4 regions of the Paenibacillus sp. 11B genome follow, and region 2 is predicted to be linked to each of the others. Evidence: predicted binding sites of a transcription regulator. Region 2 holds the regulator's gene; each other region holds the start of a gene.
What was found. The regulator LexA, encoded in region 2, represses DNA repair genes until DNA is damaged. The targets are predictions, from matches to a motif close to CGAACATATGTTCG.

Region 1 (4,360 bases), on a different contig from region 2:
AATAGCGCGGCAACAACGAGAACGATCATGATTGCAGTTGGCATACTGTTCACCTCCTCGTTGGTTCCTCCAAGGCATTCCTTGGGTCAATTTGCAGTTTTCAAACCTTACATATTTTTGGGAATAACGAATACTTACGGCGATCCCCCGCCGATTTTCATTTCAAGTGTACATGTCTCCACGCACTATTCACCGTTTCCGGCAAACCCATAATCATGAATGGTATAAATCTTCAAAAACAGAAACCGCTTTTTTGGAAGGAAAAAGGGTTGTCCATTTCTTACAGACTCATGTCCATTTTAGTATTTGACGAAAGAAATTGTCAAGAGAATGCAGTATAGTGAGTCCAGTCTGCTAATCCCATAACAATGCTTCGTCATCTTCGGGGTCCCCCGCCTCATCTTCTTCAATTAAACAATTCACGACCCGACGCACCATATCCATGGAAAAACCTCGTCGCATCAAGAAGGGAAGCGTTTTACGTTTCTTCTCCTTGATGTCTCCTTTGACCTGATTCCATTTTTTGCGTCCGGCGGTTAGAGCAGTCTCAAATTCCGAATCCGTACTTATACCTTCCAGCGCTTCAGCAATCAGCTCACTGGCAATGCCCTTCTGACGCAGCTCTTGCCTTATCCACAGTTTCCCCTTCCGCTGGCCCTCCATACGCTGACGAGTCCATTCCTTCGCAAACAGTTCATCATCGACCAAATTCTCCCTCTCAAGCCGATCCAGGGCCTCTTCAATCAACGGTGCAGCAAATTCTTTTTGACGAAGTTTCTGACTTAATTTGTGGCGTGTGCGGGGTTTATGTTCCAGATATCGTAAAGACTGCACATACGTCCGCTGTCGCTCATCCGCTACAATGATATCTTCCAAGTCCTTCTTCAAAAATGTATTTCCTCGGGTCATCCGATATTTAATCATTACATCTTCAAGCACCGTGATTGAATATAAACCAAAGGTAATCCGGTAACGAGCTTCCCTGCTCTTCGTTCGTTCGACCCGTGTAATGGTAAGTTCTTCGTTATCCGGGAATTGCGATATTCCTTCAAGTTCTGCTTCTTCATATAATTCCTCATCATGTTGGTCCATTCAGTTCGCCCCTTCCACATCATTTTGTGTCTGAACTGCATGGCCTAATTGAAAGCACACAGCAAAACAAAAGACTTCTTCACATACGCCTAGCATGTCTCCAATGGAAACGCAGCTTCACTAAACGCTTTGCTATCTCACGGAAGACATCTAACGCTAATACAAAAGGCCGGAAACAATGTCCGGCCTCACACTAAAAGTAAGCGTGCCAACAGCCCCTGTCCATTCGGACAGAGGCTGTTGGACAGCGAGAGTACACACCACAACACCTTAGCAGCTAGATTAAGCCAAGCTCAATCAGGCTAGCTTTGGGAGTCCAGAGGGCTTACTCGTTAATTTCAAATAATTCTTGTTCTTCTGCCGCTTCTTTTTGTTGATCTTCACTAGTAGGCACAGGAACTGCAGTAGTCAAGTTGCTGGCTACACGGATTTTTTGCTCAATGACTTGAGCAATATCTGCATGCTCTTTCATGAACTGCTTCGCGTTCTCACGTCCTTGACCCAAACGTTCGCCCTCGTAAGAGTACCACGCACCACTTTTGTTAACGATGTCCAGCTCTGTACCAATGTCGATGATACTGCCTTCTCTCGAAATACCTTCACCGTACATAATGTCCACTTCCGCTTGTTTAAACGGCGGTGCCACTTTATTTTTTACAACTTTGATACGGGTACGGTTACCGATGATGTCATTGCCTGATTTAATACTCTCAATACGACGTACATCCAGACGTACTGTAGAGTAGAATTTCAGGGCACGACCACCAGGTGTTGTCTCCGGGTTACCAAACATAACACCGACTTTTTCACGAAGCTGGTTGATAAAGATTGCGATGGTTTTGGATTTGCTAATTGCACCAGACAGTTTACGCAACGCCTGAGACATCAGACGTGCTTGCAAACCGACATGGGAATCACCCATTTCGCCTTCAATTTCTGCTTTTGGTACCAAGGCAGCAACCGAGTCAATAACGACAATATCCACAGCACCACTACGTACAAGCGCTTCTGCAATTTCAAGCCCTTGCTCACCCGTATCTGGCTGGGACAGAAGCAACTCATCAATATTAACACCCAGTTTGCTTGCATATTGCGGGTCAAGAGCATGCTCTGCATCGATAAATGCAGCTTGTCCACCCGCTCTTTGTACTTCAGCAATCGCATGCAATGCAACAGTTGTTTTACCAGATGATTCAGGTCCATATATTTCAACAATACGGCCTTTAGGCAAGCCGCCTGTTCCTAATGCAATATCCAAAGCCAAGGAACCGCTGGGTATAATTTCCACATTCATGTGAGTCGACTCACCCAGTTTCATGATGGATCCTTTACCAAATTGCTTCTCTATTTGACGGAGCGCCATATCAAGCGCGGCACGACGGTCTGACAATAAGCTCACACCCTTTACTGTTTATAAGATAATGATACCTTGTTTTAACACGTTTGCCAAGCTTTTTTTCGAACATACATTCGTTTTTTTTGTGAAGGCCGAGGCGCCTCTTCCTCAAGGAAACTTTCCATTAAACAGAAAAAAGAACCGTAAACAAGGCTGTAAAGCCTGATTCTACGGTTCTTCCGTCTTCCTTTATTATACTTGCTTGGCTTAGCAAATGCAATCCGAGCTGTGAACTAGTCCATCTCCACAAGCTTACGCCACAAACGGTAAAGAATCGCTTTCGCTGAACGGATTCGAACCGTCTCGCGATTGCCATTAATACGCAGTTCATGAATTTCTGTCTCTTTACCACGCTCCGCCAGAGCGATAAATACAAGTCCTGGCGGTTTGCGCTCGGAATAACCAGGTCCCGCAACCCCTGTAACTGACAAACCGAAATCTGCATCCCCAATCATGCGAATCTGCTCTGCCAGCACTTTGGCCACCTCCGGGCTCACTGCGCCCGGTGCATCTTCACCTTCCAGATAGTCATGCGGCACATGGAGCAGCTTTTCCTTAATTTCATTGGAGTAACATACAATTCCGCCTTTAAGCATCGATGCACTGCCAGGAACTGATGTCAGGCTCTGCATGACGAGCCCTCCTGTGCAGCTCTCAGCCGCGCTAAGGGTCAGACCCATATCAGACATCATGGTCACAATTGTGTACTCTATAGGCACGTCCTCGTTCGCGTAGAGATGCTCTGGCAATCGTTCCCGGATCTGCACTTCCATTGCATCCAGCTTCAGCTTCGCCTCACTCTCACTTGGAGCCTTTGTGGATACACGTACCGTAACTTCTCCCTCACTTGCATACGGCGCAATGGTAGGATCTGTCTGTGTATCAATCAGATCAAGGAGCCGGTCTTCCAATGCCGATTCACCGATTCCTGCAAACTTCAGCATTTTTGAATAAATGGGCATTTCTTCAGTCAGTACATGCTGGAACAACCAAGGCTTAACCTCCTGTTCAAACATGGGAATCAGCTCTTTCGGTGGTCCAGGCATCACAACATAATGTTTACCATTATCAGAGATCGCATTTCCTGCGGCAAGGCCTGTTTCATTCGCCAGCGGTGTCCCGCCTTCTATAACGATTGCCTGCCGACGATTGTTTTCCGTCATATCTACATTTCGATCTCGGAAGAAACCCTCAATTTTGTCCATAGCCATTCGGTCTATATGCAGTTTGCGGTTCAAGACCGCCGCGATCGCATCCTTAGTCAGGTCATCCTGTGTAGGACCGATGCCTCCTGAAAATAAAATGACATCTGCACGACCCTGAGCGATGCGTATCGCGTCACTAAGTCGATTTAAATTATCACCAACCACCGTTTGGAAATATACATCAATCCCGATCGCAGCCAATTCACGGGATAGATATCTGGCATTGGTATTCACAATTTGTCCAAGCAACAATTCTGTGCCAACTGCAATGATTTCTGCCTTCATTCAGCATCCTCCTGTACACGTGGTGAGTGATCAAAGGGCAATAGGATAATTTCCTATTGCCCTTCGTACAAATGATTTCTTCATGCTTCCCCATTTAACCGCAAACCGTTACACCTTTGATAAATGAAGCAAATTTTTGTTTTTGATAAAGTAATCAATACCAGACCAAATCGTAATAATTGCTGCTGCCCAAACGGCGATAATGTCCATGTGAATACCCGTGAATGAGAACGGGAAATTATTCAACAGCAACAGCACAATCGCGACAATTTGCACGACAGTCTTCAGTTTGCCCCAGGCACTTGCCGCAACAACCGAACCATCCAGTAATGCAATCTGACGCAGGCCGGTAACCGCAAACTCACGACTAATAATGACCACG
Region 2 (4,360 bases):
CTTTATTGAAGTGGACTGAAGTTGATTCACTTTCTTAATTGCTTCTATATATACACGTGTATCCATCGTTTCCGGTTTATGATCCAATGATATACTCCACAGCGTATCTCCTTGTGAAACTGCCATCTTTCCTCCAGGCAACAAATCGTTCTCATTGCCTGCAAACACTGTTAGCACTGTACTGCAACCAACCAATATAATTAATGATACGATTATTAATTTCAACACCCAGGTTGGGATATTACCTATTGCAAAAACCTTTTTAAAATTTCTTATGTTAGTTTCAACCACTTCTGAATGCACCGGTTCGTAAATGCTTTGATAAGTAGAATATCTCATTAAATATCGACCTCCAAACGTTTGTTCCTATCCGTTAAAATCAATATAACACGAACACTTGTTTTGCACAATAACTTTTTAGAACAATTGTTCGCTTTTTTTTTATTGAGTTCTATCACTCATCTTTCTTTTACTATCTTTCTTCTATAGTATGGCACTATCATTTGCAGTATTTGCTTAGATGCAAAATTCATTTTCATACAAATTCGCAAAAAAACATTGATTTTATGGCATTTTATTTAGAACTTATGTTTGTACGAACGGAGGTTCTATGTTATAATTTTCCCAAACGTTACTAAAATGGGGTTGATACGGTATGTCGAAGATATCCAGCAGGCAACAGGCTATTCTGGAGTTTATACGCAATGAAGTCCGGTTGAAGGGGTATCCTCCTTCCGTACGCGAAATTGGTGAAGCCGTTGGATTGGCTTCCAGCTCTACAGTACATGGACATCTGGATCGTTTGGAGAAGAAAGGTCTAATTAGACGTGACCCAACCAAACCAAGAGCCATTGAGCTTCTCAGCCAGGAAGAGTCAGAGCATTCACATCAGTTTGCTCACAGCGTTGCTCGCATTCCTGTCGTGGGTAAAGTTACTGCAGGGGTTCCAATCACAGCAACAGAAAATATCGAAGATTATTTCCCTCTTCCTACGCATTATGTGGGCGAACAGAAAGTATTTATGCTTTCGGTCGTGGGAGACAGTATGGTTGAAGCAGGCATTGTTAACGGAGATTATGTTATCGTACGTCAGCAGCAAACTGCAGATAACGGCGATATCGTAGTAGCCATGACTGAAGACGATGAAGCAACGGTAAAAACGTTCTACAAAGAGAAAGATCATATTCGTCTTCAACCGGAAAATTCGACTTTTGAACCTTTGCGTTTGAAACACGTTAGCATTCTGGGCAAAGTCATTGGGCTTTTCCGTGATATTCATTAATATGTTTTGAAGCAGCTTAGATGTTTCACAATAAGATACTTAAAGAGGTTGTCCCGTTGAACGGGACAACCTCTTTTTCTGCCTACTGCTTATATTGCTCTACGTAAGCTTGTTATTCACTGCGTTTAAGAATGCTCTTATGATGAGAAAACACATCAAAGCTCTGTTGACCATGGTAGGAACCCATTCCACTTTCTCCTACTCCGCCAAACGGAAGATAATGTGAAGTCATATGAGACAATGTGTCATTTATGCAACCACCACCAAAAGATACTTGATTCAGAACCTGATCCTGCAGAGCCTCATCCTTAGTGAAGAGATATAATGCAAGTGGTTTTGGACGGCGAATAATCTCATCTAGCATAGGATTGAGGTCTTTAAACTTAAATACAGGAAGGATCGGACCAAAGATCTCTTCTTGCATCACAGGGGAATTCCAATCCACATGTCCCAATACTGTTGGTTCTATAAGCAGCTGATCACGCTCAGAACGTCCCCCAATCAGTGCTTTGCCATCTTGGAGCAACACCGATAATCGGTCGAAGTTACGCCCGTTGACAATATGCGGAAAATCTGCGTTTTGCATCACATCATCTCCGAATTTATCCTGAATCTCTGCATCGATCAATTCCAGTAATTTGTCATGTACATTCTCGTGTACAAGCAGGTAGTCCGGAGCGACACAGGTTTGTCCAGCATTCAGAAATTTACCGCGAACAATGCGCTGAGCTGCCAGCTGCAAATCTGCATCCTGGTGAACAATGACCGGACTCTTGCCACCTAGTTCAAGCGTAACCGGAGTCAAATGCTCGGCAGCAGCCTTCATAACGATACGGCCAACACCTGTACTGCCTGTAAAGAAAATATAATCAAACTTTTCCTTCAATAATGCTGTACTTGTCTCAACTTCCCCTTCCACAACTGCCAGGTACTCAATAGGAAATATCTCATGAATCAAATCATAAGTCAGACGTGATACCGCAGGAGTTAATTCCGACGGCTTAATAATGGCACAGTTACCTGCAGCAATGGCTCCAATCAGAGGACCAAAGGCCAATTGGAACGGATAGTTCCACGGTGCAATAATAAGAGCAACGCCATAAGGTTCAGGATAAATCAGGCTTGTGCCATCAGGTATAGCAGAATTTGTAGGCACAGGTTTTGGTGTAGCCCATTCCTCCAAGTGTTCCAATGCAAAATCCAGTTCACCCAATACGATGCGAATCTCTGAGCCATAAGCTTCTGTTTCGGATTTATTGAGATCGGCACGAAGTGCATCAAGAATACGTTGCTGATACTTCTCAATTCCCTGTCTTAATTGCTGAAGAGCACGAATACGGTACTCAATCGGCTTGGTCTGACCTGTATAAAAAAATGTCCGCTGTGCGGCAACGAGTTGTTTCTCTTGTTCCATATCAACATCTCCAATTAATTGTTCAAAATTTAATTTCTAAAAATATAAATAAATTATACTGTAATTATATGAAACTATCAACATATAGATACTGTAAAAACAGAGAAAAAAATTAGAACGTTCTCTTTTTTCATAGACGCGCTTTTCCGTCTAATTAAAATTCTACATTTTTCTCTTCATCATATACATTTTGAGCGAGAATACTTACACACATCTCTTTATGAGAATAGGATTGACAAAAAAAGAGGTCATTGCTATAATCGCCCTCATATCTTAAGGAAGGATGATTTAGATGGTTCGTCGTCTAAAAAAGCTAAAGAATGTAGCTACCGTATCAAGCTTCTAAGTTGCCCAGATATAACTTAGAAGCGAGGAAATTAAAATGAATATAAACCAATTTAGTCACTGGTCTGATATTAAGTATTTGAAGGATATTGTAACTAATCCATTAATTGAAGTCGGCGATTACTCCTATTACTCTGGTTATTACGATAACAATTCTTCTTTTGAAGACGGATGTGTGAGATATTTATGGGGAGATGAAAAATCGAGGAGCTTGTTCAATCCGATTGAGGAATTTGGATGGCAATTAGATCGATTAATTATTGGTAATTATGTATGTATCGCAGCCGGTGTCGTCATTCTTATGGGAGGAAATAACAATCATCATGCGGAGTGGATCACTGTTTATCCGTTTGCTGATCAAATTAGCCATTCCTTCTCACCCAAAGGAGATACCGTTATCGAAAGCGATGCATGGATCGGCATGAATGCCATGATTATGCCAGGTGTTACCATTGGTGAAGGTGCAATTGTTGCAGCAGGTTCTGTTGTAACAAAAGATGTTGCCCCTTATACGATCGTTGGTGGCAATCCTGCAAAAGAAGTAAAGAAGCGTTTCTCAGAAGAAGAAATCACGAAGTTAATTGAAATGCGCTGGTTTGATTGGAAGAGAGAATGGATTGAAGCAGCCACTCACTTACTTTCTAGCTCTTCTATTGATGGGTTATATGATTACTATTTATCAGAAATTAAGGACTAAGACCTATAGATATAAAGCCAGATAGAATAATATTCTATCCGGCTTTTTTAATTAACGAATAAGCTGATGAAGGAAGTTAAGCATTCACGAATGATATGCTTGATCACCATTATTTTTTGGGAGCCATTTTGGGGGACATTACTTTTTATCGTCAATTTCATTCCCTTGCCCACAAAAAGAAAAAACCCTCAGCGCTAGAGCGCCAAGGGATTGAGCTATTAGTACAATGTAATGTATTGATCGCGTTCCCATTGGTGGACTTGTGTTCTATACATGTCCCACTCAATTTCTTTCAGCTCATAGAAGTGAGCCAGGGCGTGGTCGCCGAGAGCATCACAGATAACTTCGCTGCGGATCAATTCGTTCAATGCTTCTTTCAGGTCAGCTGGCAAGCTTGGAATGCCTTCTTCCACACGCTCTTCTTCTGACATGATGTAGATGTTACGGTCAATCGGAGCTGGTAAGGAAAGCTCACGTTTGATTCCGTCCAGACCTGCTTTCAATAAAACAGCCAAAGCCAAGTAAGGGTTAGCAGCCGGATCCGGATTACGAACCTCAACACGTGTACTCAGACCACGGGAAGCTGGAATACGGATCATTGGGCTACGGTTACTGGCGGACC
Region 3 (4,360 bases), on a different contig from region 2:
CTGTTTATTAACACCTTTTAATATGCGTTCCATTTCATCTAACCAATATTTTTGCATGTGGTCCATCTCTATAGCCCCCTTTTAATGTCATTTGTTTTTAGACACAAAAAAAAGCCCTGAAAGTTAAAATAGGCATGACCAAATAGGCCATACACTAATTTACCTCAAGGCAATTTTATACGTTGTCTGATTGACAACTGCTCCATCTACAGCTGAATTATATCAGCCGAGAAAATTAATAGTTATTCGTAATATCGTGATTATAACCTAATTAAGGAAGATGGACAATAGGAAGGCTGTAGCATTTCATGGAGTGAAGCAGTCCTGTGGCCTAGCTAATAGTTGAACGTTGTTGAGATCTAAATTTGAAGTGTGGATCGGGCCCCTCTCCCCTCTAACGTGAAGCTGTGATGTCTACATGCATGTACTCTGTAAGAATCAATGTGATATCGACCTTCACTTTGCTCCATAATAGTGTCATTTTATGTTCATATCCGTGAGTGGAATAGTCTACAGTTAAACTTTCCGTAGATCTGTATTGCTTGATTATTTTAATATCATTTTGCCTGAGCGTTTTCTTCAGCTCAACCATTTCGACAGTGATCCTTCTCTGAATCGTGTCCAGATGATCCACATAAGCAGTTTTCATTTTTAACGTTGAAGCGGATATTCTTTTTTTATCCTCCTCGATCGTATCCATCAAGAAAGGGATTTCTACGTGTCTCTTTACTAAAGCTAATTCTTCAGATGTCTGTTTCAAAGTCAGGCCCTCCTTCATTAAGTCGAACGGAGAGCAGCTTATCAAAATCTATCCAATCATAACCCTGTTCTAATTCGATCTTAATTCGTTTTCCAGAGTTACTTACAGATGTAACTATCCCTTGTATAAATGTACTCCCAGTTTTGTTAAACAATTCGAGGGTAGCTTCCAACGTATAATTAAGAGACATCCGTAAGTTCTGTCCAATGATCTCTCGTTCATCTTCGTGTAAGAGCGGTTTATCTATATAGTCTTTTTCTGCATGGTGTTCATTGATTCGCTCTTTATGCTGTGGCAACATCATCCGATTAGATTCCCATAATCCGTTAGCTACCAGTTTTTTGCTCATTTGTAGTGGCCTCCAATTTTATTTGATCTATCGATTGCCTGACCAGCTGCAGTAATAGAACTTGCTCGTAGTATGGCAATGTCGCCAAATCGATCTTTGATGTCATCCATGACTCGATCAATCGCCCGTTTCTGCTCTTGATCATCGAATAAAGATAATTGGTACGTGTCCGCATTAGATAAATCAGAGAGTGATACGCTGACACGACGAACAGGCTGTCCGTCCCAGTGATGATGGAATAGCTTCTTAGCAACCCTACACACATCCACGGTTATGTTCGTAGGGTCGGGTAACTTAATCTGTCGGTGAAACCCCGTTGGCCGGTCGAAATCTGCTCCCGATGAACTGACAGATACGACGCTACCCATCAGTCCCTTTTTGCGGGCTCTTCTGCATACTTCTGTACAAATATCTTGAATGACCACGTCAATCTCCCAGGCCTCTGCATAGTCTCTGGGAAGAGTCATTCCGTTTCCGATATCCTTTTGGACGCTATGTGTTGAGATCGATACCGGGCTTTCATCTAAACCATTGGCTACCCTCCAAATGACCTCCCCATTAACCCCCCATTTGCTTCTTAGCTTGGATAATGGCGTAGTGGCAAGATCTTCTATTGTCCGGATCCCCATTTTCCAAAGATGTTTTTCCATCCTCGATCCAATTCCCCACATTTCACGTATAGGTTTATGCCCAATATGTTTATGCAGTTCTTCCTTCTTTAAAAAGAATACTCCACCATCAATTTTTTTGGCGATCATATCACAACAAAGCTTACTCATCACTTTATTGGTCGAAATACCTGCTCTGGCATATACGCCGGTCTCATTAAGTATTTTGGCTTGAATTTGTTTGGCCAGGTCTATGGGGTCGTTACCAAACAGATGCAGTGATCCAGTCACGTCCGTAAATAGTTCGTCTATGCTGTAGGGTTCCACCAGGTCAGTAAACTCCTCAATAATGGACATGATTTGAGTTGAAACCTCGATATACTCCTGCATATGGGGTCTCACGACAATCAATTCCGGGCACTTTTGAAGTGCTTGCCATAGTGGTTCAGCTGTAGATACCCCTTTTGCTTTAGCCAGTGGACATGCAGCAAGTATAATACCAGAACGTCTTGCCGGATCTCCCGCTACGGCTAAGGGTTTGTTTTTATATTGGGGCATCTTTGCCTTTTCAACTGAAGCGTAGAAGCTTTGCATGTCAATAAGCATGATTGTTCGTTGTTTAGTGGCCATTGGTATCACTCCCGTACATTTAAAGAACGTATGTTTGTATATATTATAAACCGAACACACGTTCTTTATGCAAGAGGTAAATTTTTATATGTTTTGCTGTCCATGTGTAATGTATTTCCTAGTGGGATATTGGCCAAGTAAGAGTAGATTAATAAATGCATGAAAATTACTCTTTTGCTTCGTTTTCTTTCTCGGGAAATTATACTCAAGATCGTTTCTAAAATTACTATACTCACTATCATGGTTCTAAAGACATGTCATTCTTCCTCGAAATGTTACTATTGTCCCACTATAAGTAATGGTATATGATTAAAATTGGTAAATATTGAATTTAGGAGAGATAAGATCATGAAAAAGAAAGTATCAGGTTCGAAAGGTTTTATAGCAGGATTTGTAGCAGCAGGTATGATCTTTGGAACGACCGCCTTAGCGGCTAGTAATTCAGTAACAGTCGATATCGCGAATCTTAAGTTTATGTTTAACAATGTTGAGAAAAAACAGGCAGCAGGTGAAGTTAGTTTCATATATAAGGGTACTACATACGTTCCTCTTCGCTTCGTTAGTGAGGGGTTAGGTGAAAAAGTTGAATACGATGGTAAGAACAAAGCAATATGGGTTGGTAAACGTGATGGCTACGGAATTAATTTGAGTTCAAAGGATTATGCACGGTTTGATGCTTATAGAGACCGTATGTGGTTTAATGAGTCCGATAGAAGCATTACTGGAACAGAATACAGAAATAATATCCTTTCAAAAGTAAACGGTTCATGGGCAGATGAGAAAATTACTTCGGTTGAATATAATCTCGATGGGAAATACAAAAAGCTGACTGCTCTAGTAGGTGTAGAAGATGAATCTAAAAATACTTCAGGTGAATATACTGTTACATTCTATGGCGATGGTGAAGTGATTAAATCTTTTGAAGGTTTAAAGGGAGGAGATCACGCTATCCCTGTAGATGTGAATCTAGAAGGTGTTCTTAAACTGAAAATTGAATTTAAAGCAAAAGACGGTGAGGCATACGTTTTAGTTGCTGAACCAAAACTCTTTCAATAAAATTAGAAAAGACATCCAGTCCAAATTCGGCTGGATGTCTTTTTAAAGTGACGTTTATACACATTTTTTTAAAAGAAACAGTGCAACGTAGGATATTGTGGTAATTCACTTTGTTTATCCTTCTGCAGGATGAGGTACAGATCTAAGAGTGCATTATCCTCCCCAGCAATGATTTTCTGATTCATCATTTTTAACAACAATTGATGTATTGGTTCATGTACATCCGCTCGCATGTCAGACTCCTGTTCATTCAATGCAGTACGATTAGCCTGGAAGAAAACATCTTCGTACCGGTAAACAATCATCCGGAGTATTTCTGCTTGTTCTTGCAGATAATCCGATGAGAACAGCAACCGGAATAGTTTAGAATCATCCATAGGGTGTCCAGCCATGTCTAACCAGGCCTGAACTCCTTTAAAGGTGATCTCGAAATTCATCATGAAGAAAGAATCAGAGCGTTCCGCAATTTGAGCATTCATCAATATTTCCCCTTTACATAATCTATATTGGATACCAGGAGTGCATCCTTCCCAGTAGAGTCAATCGTAACCGTTACGGCATTTGGAATATCCTTCATAAAAATTCTCGGAGGGTTAAGATCTCCCCCATATCCTAAGTTTACCACACGATTATAGTTTTCCAAATTGACAATCGATTTGCCGGTATCCGGATCTCTAAACGGGCTACTGGAGTTCCCTACAGTTGCGGGGGTTCCATAATATTGCCTTAGACCAAATGTGATAGTTATAGAGTCAATCAAGCCATCGTATACGCCCCCATTGTCTCCTCCAAAGCCGCCAAAACCAATATTCTCAAAGGGTAGCCCTGTTGTTGGATCAATTCCTCGGTTCATATCGAGAGCGACCAGGTTCTGAGAACGCATAATGGACTTGAGTTTATTCGCATACTGGCTGTCCGTTGCATAGCCGGCACGTTGCAACTCATTAGCAAAAGCGA
Region 4 (4,360 bases), 840 kb from region 2:
TTTGAAAGACCAATAAGTTATCTTAACGGTCGCCCAAATTACCGCACCCCTATTCGAAAGATACGGAGATTCTGCAACGGAGGGGATGGAATTGGAACTGAAGAAGCGAAGCGCTCGCCTTTATCCCCGGATTTTCCCTTTGGAGAAAAGGAATCAAAAAAATCTGGGGATAACAGCGATCGGAAGGTTGTTCTGTCATCGTAGTGGTAAGTGTGAAATTTGAGATTCATCTGTACAATGCAACAGCGATCGAAAGTCCGACCCATCCCCGAAGCGATCACCTAAATTACCGCACCCCTATTCGAAAGATACGGAGATTCTGCAACGGAGCGGAGGGGATGGAATTGGAACTGTAGAAGCGAAGCGTTCGCCTTTGTCTCCGGATTTTCCCTGTGGAGTAAGGGAATCAGAAAAATCTGGAGACAACAGCGATCGAAAGTCCAATCCATCCCCGAAGCGGTCTCCTTTGCACCAAGCCTATCTTTTTAACTAACTATGAAAGAAGTGGATCTATCTTGCCATCAGTTACACTGGAACGCAGTCGCAAAAAGCGGCTTGAACATGCACATCCATGGATATATAACAATGAAATCGCCTCTGTTGAAGGAAACCCCGAGCCGGGAGATCTGGTCAACGTATTAAATCATCAAGGTCGCTATCTCGCGACGGGGTACTATAATCCTGCATCTCAAATCACAGTTCGAGTCGTGGCCTATCAACCTCTGGAGTTTGAACAAATGGATACTGCGTTTTTTGCAGCGCGTTTCCGCGATTGCTTGCGCCACCGGGAGCGTTTTATCCAGGATGGTGAGGCATACCGTCTCGTTTATGGCGAAGCTGATTTTCTGCCAGGACTAATCGTTGACCGTTTTGGCAGCATCCTTGTTGTTCAATTGCTCACATTGGGCATGGACCGTTGCCGCGAAGCGATCGTACAAGCTCTAATTGAAGTGATGCAGCCGGAAGGCATCTATGAACGCAGTGATGTGTCTATTCGTGAACTGGAAGGCTTGGAGCAGACGAAAGGGCCACTGTATGGGGATTGCCCGCGTCATGTCACGGTAACGGAAAACGGCTTGCTCATTAAGGTAGATATCGTGGAGGGTCAGAAAACAGGGTACTTCTTCGACCAGCGCGAGAATCGTGCAGCCATCGAACCGCTTATGAAGGGCTGGGGTTACAAGAGTGGCATTACGCTCCAACAGACCGAGCAGGATGGTACGCAGCAGTTACTTCCTGTCAATAAAAGCGGCAAGGTTGTGACGTTCCCTTATTGGGACGGAGCCACTGTGCTGGAATGTTTCTCTCACACAGGCAGCTTCACATTGAACGCCTGCAAATATGGAGCCAAAAAAGTAACATGCCTTGATATCTCAGAGCATGCGATTGAAAGTGCACGAACCAACGTAGAGCTGAACGGTTTCACTGACCGGGTCGAATTTGTCGTTGCGGATGCGTTCCAATACTTGCGTGAGCAGGTCAAAGGACTGGATGATCGTAATGTACGTGCGCGTGCTGGTGAACAGAAAGTGGATACTTCCAAAGCGCTTGCAGCCGGTGGTAAAACATTTGATGTGGTCATCCTGGATCCGCCAGCGTTTGCCAAAACGAAATCAGCAGTCAAAGGCGCATGCCGTGGATATAAGGACATCAATCTGCAAGGAATGAAGCTGGTGAATGAGGGCGGGTATCTGGTAACAGCAAGCTGTTCTTACCATATGCGTCCGGATCTCTTTCTGGAAACGATAGCAGATGCAGCCGAAGACGCAGGCAAAGTGCTGCGTCTGATCGACTGGAAAGCAGCCGGTAAGGATCATCCCCAAATTTTGGGTGTAGACGAAGGTCACTATCTGAAATTTGCCATCTTCGAAGTACGCAGCAAAAAGAATTAATTGAGCGATTTCAATCTAAATCGGACATACATTTAAGCAAAAGCCCACAGTTTGGATAAGCTGCGGGCTTTTTGCTATGCTGCACAGATGATCTCTAGAATTGCCGGATAGTGGCAAACGTATGTTCCGAACCAAGTCAAATATGTTATACTGGGAATTAAAATCTTGTTCGTGATGATTTGGAGGATTAAACATGTCCGTACGCTTTGTTATTGGCCGGGCAGGCAGCGGTAAAAGCGCGCTGATTACCCGGGAAATCACATCCCTGCTTCAAAAGGAACCACAAGGTAAACCGCTGATTCTGCTGGTTCCGGAACAGAGTTCGTTTCGAACCGAGCAGTCACTGGTGTCTTCAGGGGCTATTAAAGGTACCATGCGTGCTGAAGTGCTTGGTTTTCGCCGATTAGCCTACCGGGTAATGCAGGAGGCAGGTGGTTCTGCGCGAATTCCCATTGGCGCTGAAGGAAAAAAAATGCTGCTCTATAAAGTGCTCCAGCGCCGTAAAGAAGAATTGAAGCTGTTTGGAGCATCGGGCAGCCAGCTGGGATTTATAGGAGAACTGAATGACTTATACAGTGAGTTTAAACGTTATGAACTTGACCCCACTTCGCTGGAAGAAGGACTTTCCGCATGGAATACTTCCTCCTCCTCAGCACCGATTCTGGGAGACAAGCTGCATGACTTGCTTCTTATATACCGTGACTATGAAAAGGAATTGACTGAACTATATATCGATGATGAAGACACGTTGACTGAACTGACAGAGCGGTTGACGGAAAGCGCGTTACTGCAAGATGCACAGATCTGGATTGATGGATTTCAAGGATTTACCCCGCAGGAAATGAGTGTTATTGGAAGATTAATGCTGCAAGCTTCTTCCGTCACAATTGCATTGACGTTGGATCGTGCTTACGACCATGGTGCACTTCCAGGAGAATTGGAGCTGTTCCATCCTACAGCGAGTGCTTACGCGCGCCTCAAAGGCATGGCAGAGGATTTGGGGGTCCTTAGTGAGACGACCGTGCTTCAACCGGAAATTTTGCATAGATATGAAGGCAGTCCTGGACTGGCTCATTTGGAGGCTGGTTTTGATCGCAGGGTTCGCTGGATGAGTGAAGGTCGCGATGCAGGTATCCGACTTTACACAGCTGAGAACCGTCGGGCTGAGATGGAAGGGGCACTCCGTGAGATGCGTCGTCTGGCTCAAGATGAAGGTGCGCGTTACCGTGATATGGCAGTGCTCGTTCGTCAGCTGGATACATATGCGGACATTGCTGAGCCCCTATTTAGGGACTATGGTGTGCCTGTCTTTCTGGATCGGAGAAGAAATGAACTACATCATCCATTATCTGAATTTATTCGTTCGGCACTGGATATCGTTCGCCGCCGCTGGCGTTATGAGGATGTATTTCGCTGTGTCAAAACGGATCTGCTGCTTCCACAAGACGGATCCATCACACGTGAAGATATGGACCAGCTCGAAAATTATATACTGGCTTGCGGAATTCACGGATACCGCTGGACAGATGGAAAGCCATGGAAGTACGTACCCAGTCTTTCTCTGGAAGACAATGATCAGGATGTCCGCAGTCGGGGACGGGAGCAGATGCTGTCCTTAATGGAAAAATGCCGAACAGTGATTGTTGATCCACTGGGTGCTTTTGAGAAACGAATGAGTAAGGCAAAGACAGCCAAAGACCAATGTGCGGCGCTTTATCGATTGCTGGAGGATGCCGAGATTCCCTGGAAGCTGGATCATATGTCTGCTGAAGCCAAGGTCCAGGGTGATCCGGAACGATCGAGAGAGCATCGTCAAATGTGGGGTGCCGTCCTTGATCTGTTAGATCAGATGGTCGATATGATGGGGGCGGAACGGCTGGATATCGATCTGTTCGCCGGGCTTATGGAGACCGGGTTAACCGAACTGAAGCTGGGACTCGTTCCTCCAGCGCTCGATCAGGTGTTGGTTGGATCGATGGATCGTACACGTCTTCAGGATATCAAGTACGTATTTATTCTGGGTGCGGTAGATGGGGAGCTGCCTGCCGTGCCTCAGGATGATGGTGTATTAACCGAGCAGGAACGACTGCTCTTGACGGAGAGAGGTATGGGGCTTGGACCAGGGGCAACAAGACAAATGCTGGACGAACGCTTTTTGATATACACCGCCCTGACAGCGGCAAGCAAGCAGTTGTGGCTCAGTTATCCCATCGCAGATGATGAAGGCAAGACACTATTGCCCTCGGAAATTGTACGACATGTGCGGAAGATGTTCGGTCTGAATGAGCAGCCATTACTTGCCCAGCCGCCGGTCACGGATGTGGAAGAGGTACACTGGTCTTACGTTATCCATCCTGATCAGAGCCTTTCCTATCTCATCGGACAATTGCGCAGATGGCGTCGTGGAGAAGATATTCCTGAAATGTGGTGGGCGATCTATAACTGGCATGTCTCTCGGGAGACGAGCA

Region 1: recA (recombinase RecA) is a predicted target of LexA. The motif match lies at 2,552-2,565, and genes of this name have one in related genera.
Region 3: Q0V21_RS31145 (DNA polymerase IV) is a predicted target of LexA. The motif match lies at 2,371-2,384, and genes of this name have one in related genera.
Region 4: addB (helicase-exonuclease AddAB subunit AddB) is a predicted target of LexA. The motif match lies at 2,007-2,020, and genes of this name have one in related genera.

The regions. Positions count from the first base shown of each region.
Region 1 covers NZ_JAUKNS010000002.1:907,401-911,760, forward strand. The annotation lists gene rny (ribonuclease Y) at 1-44, opposite strand, end outside; gene Q0V21_RS12510 (regulatory protein RecX) at 355-1,092, opposite strand; gene recA (recombinase RecA) at 1,418-2,482, opposite strand; gene Q0V21_RS12520 (competence/damage-inducible protein A) at 2,722-3,978, opposite strand; gene pgsA (CDP-diacylglycerol--glycerol-3-phosphate 3-phosphatidyltransferase) at 4,087-4,360, opposite strand, start outside.
Region 2 covers NZ_JAUKNS010000001.1:480,648-485,007, forward strand. The annotation lists gene Q0V21_RS02125 (LysM peptidoglycan-binding domain-containing protein) at 1-339, opposite strand, end outside; gene lexA (transcriptional repressor LexA) at 656-1,282, shown strand; gene Q0V21_RS02135 (aldehyde dehydrogenase) at 1,395-2,696, opposite strand; gene Q0V21_RS02140 (CatB-related O-acetyltransferase) at 3,079-3,738, shown strand; gene glnA (type I glutamate--ammonia ligase) at 3,957-4,360, opposite strand, start outside.
Region 3 covers NZ_JAUKNS010000010.1:157,098-161,457, forward strand. The annotation lists gene Q0V21_RS31130 (DUF4258 domain-containing protein) at 1-66, opposite strand, end outside; gene Q0V21_RS31135 (YhjD family protein) at 395-760, opposite strand; gene Q0V21_RS31140 (YolD-like family protein) at 744-1,109, opposite strand; gene Q0V21_RS31145 (DNA polymerase IV) at 1,106-2,347, opposite strand; gene Q0V21_RS31150 (NPCBM/NEW2 domain-containing protein) at 2,696-3,403, shown strand; gene Q0V21_RS31155 (hypothetical protein) at 3,472-3,882, opposite strand; gene Q0V21_RS31160 (glucosaminidase domain-containing protein) at 3,882-4,360, opposite strand, start outside.
Region 4 covers NZ_JAUKNS010000001.1:1,319,745-1,324,104, reverse strand. The annotation lists gene Q0V21_RS05865 (class I SAM-dependent rRNA methyltransferase) at 516-1,892, shown strand; gene addB (helicase-exonuclease AddAB subunit AddB) at 2,086-4,360, shown strand, end outside.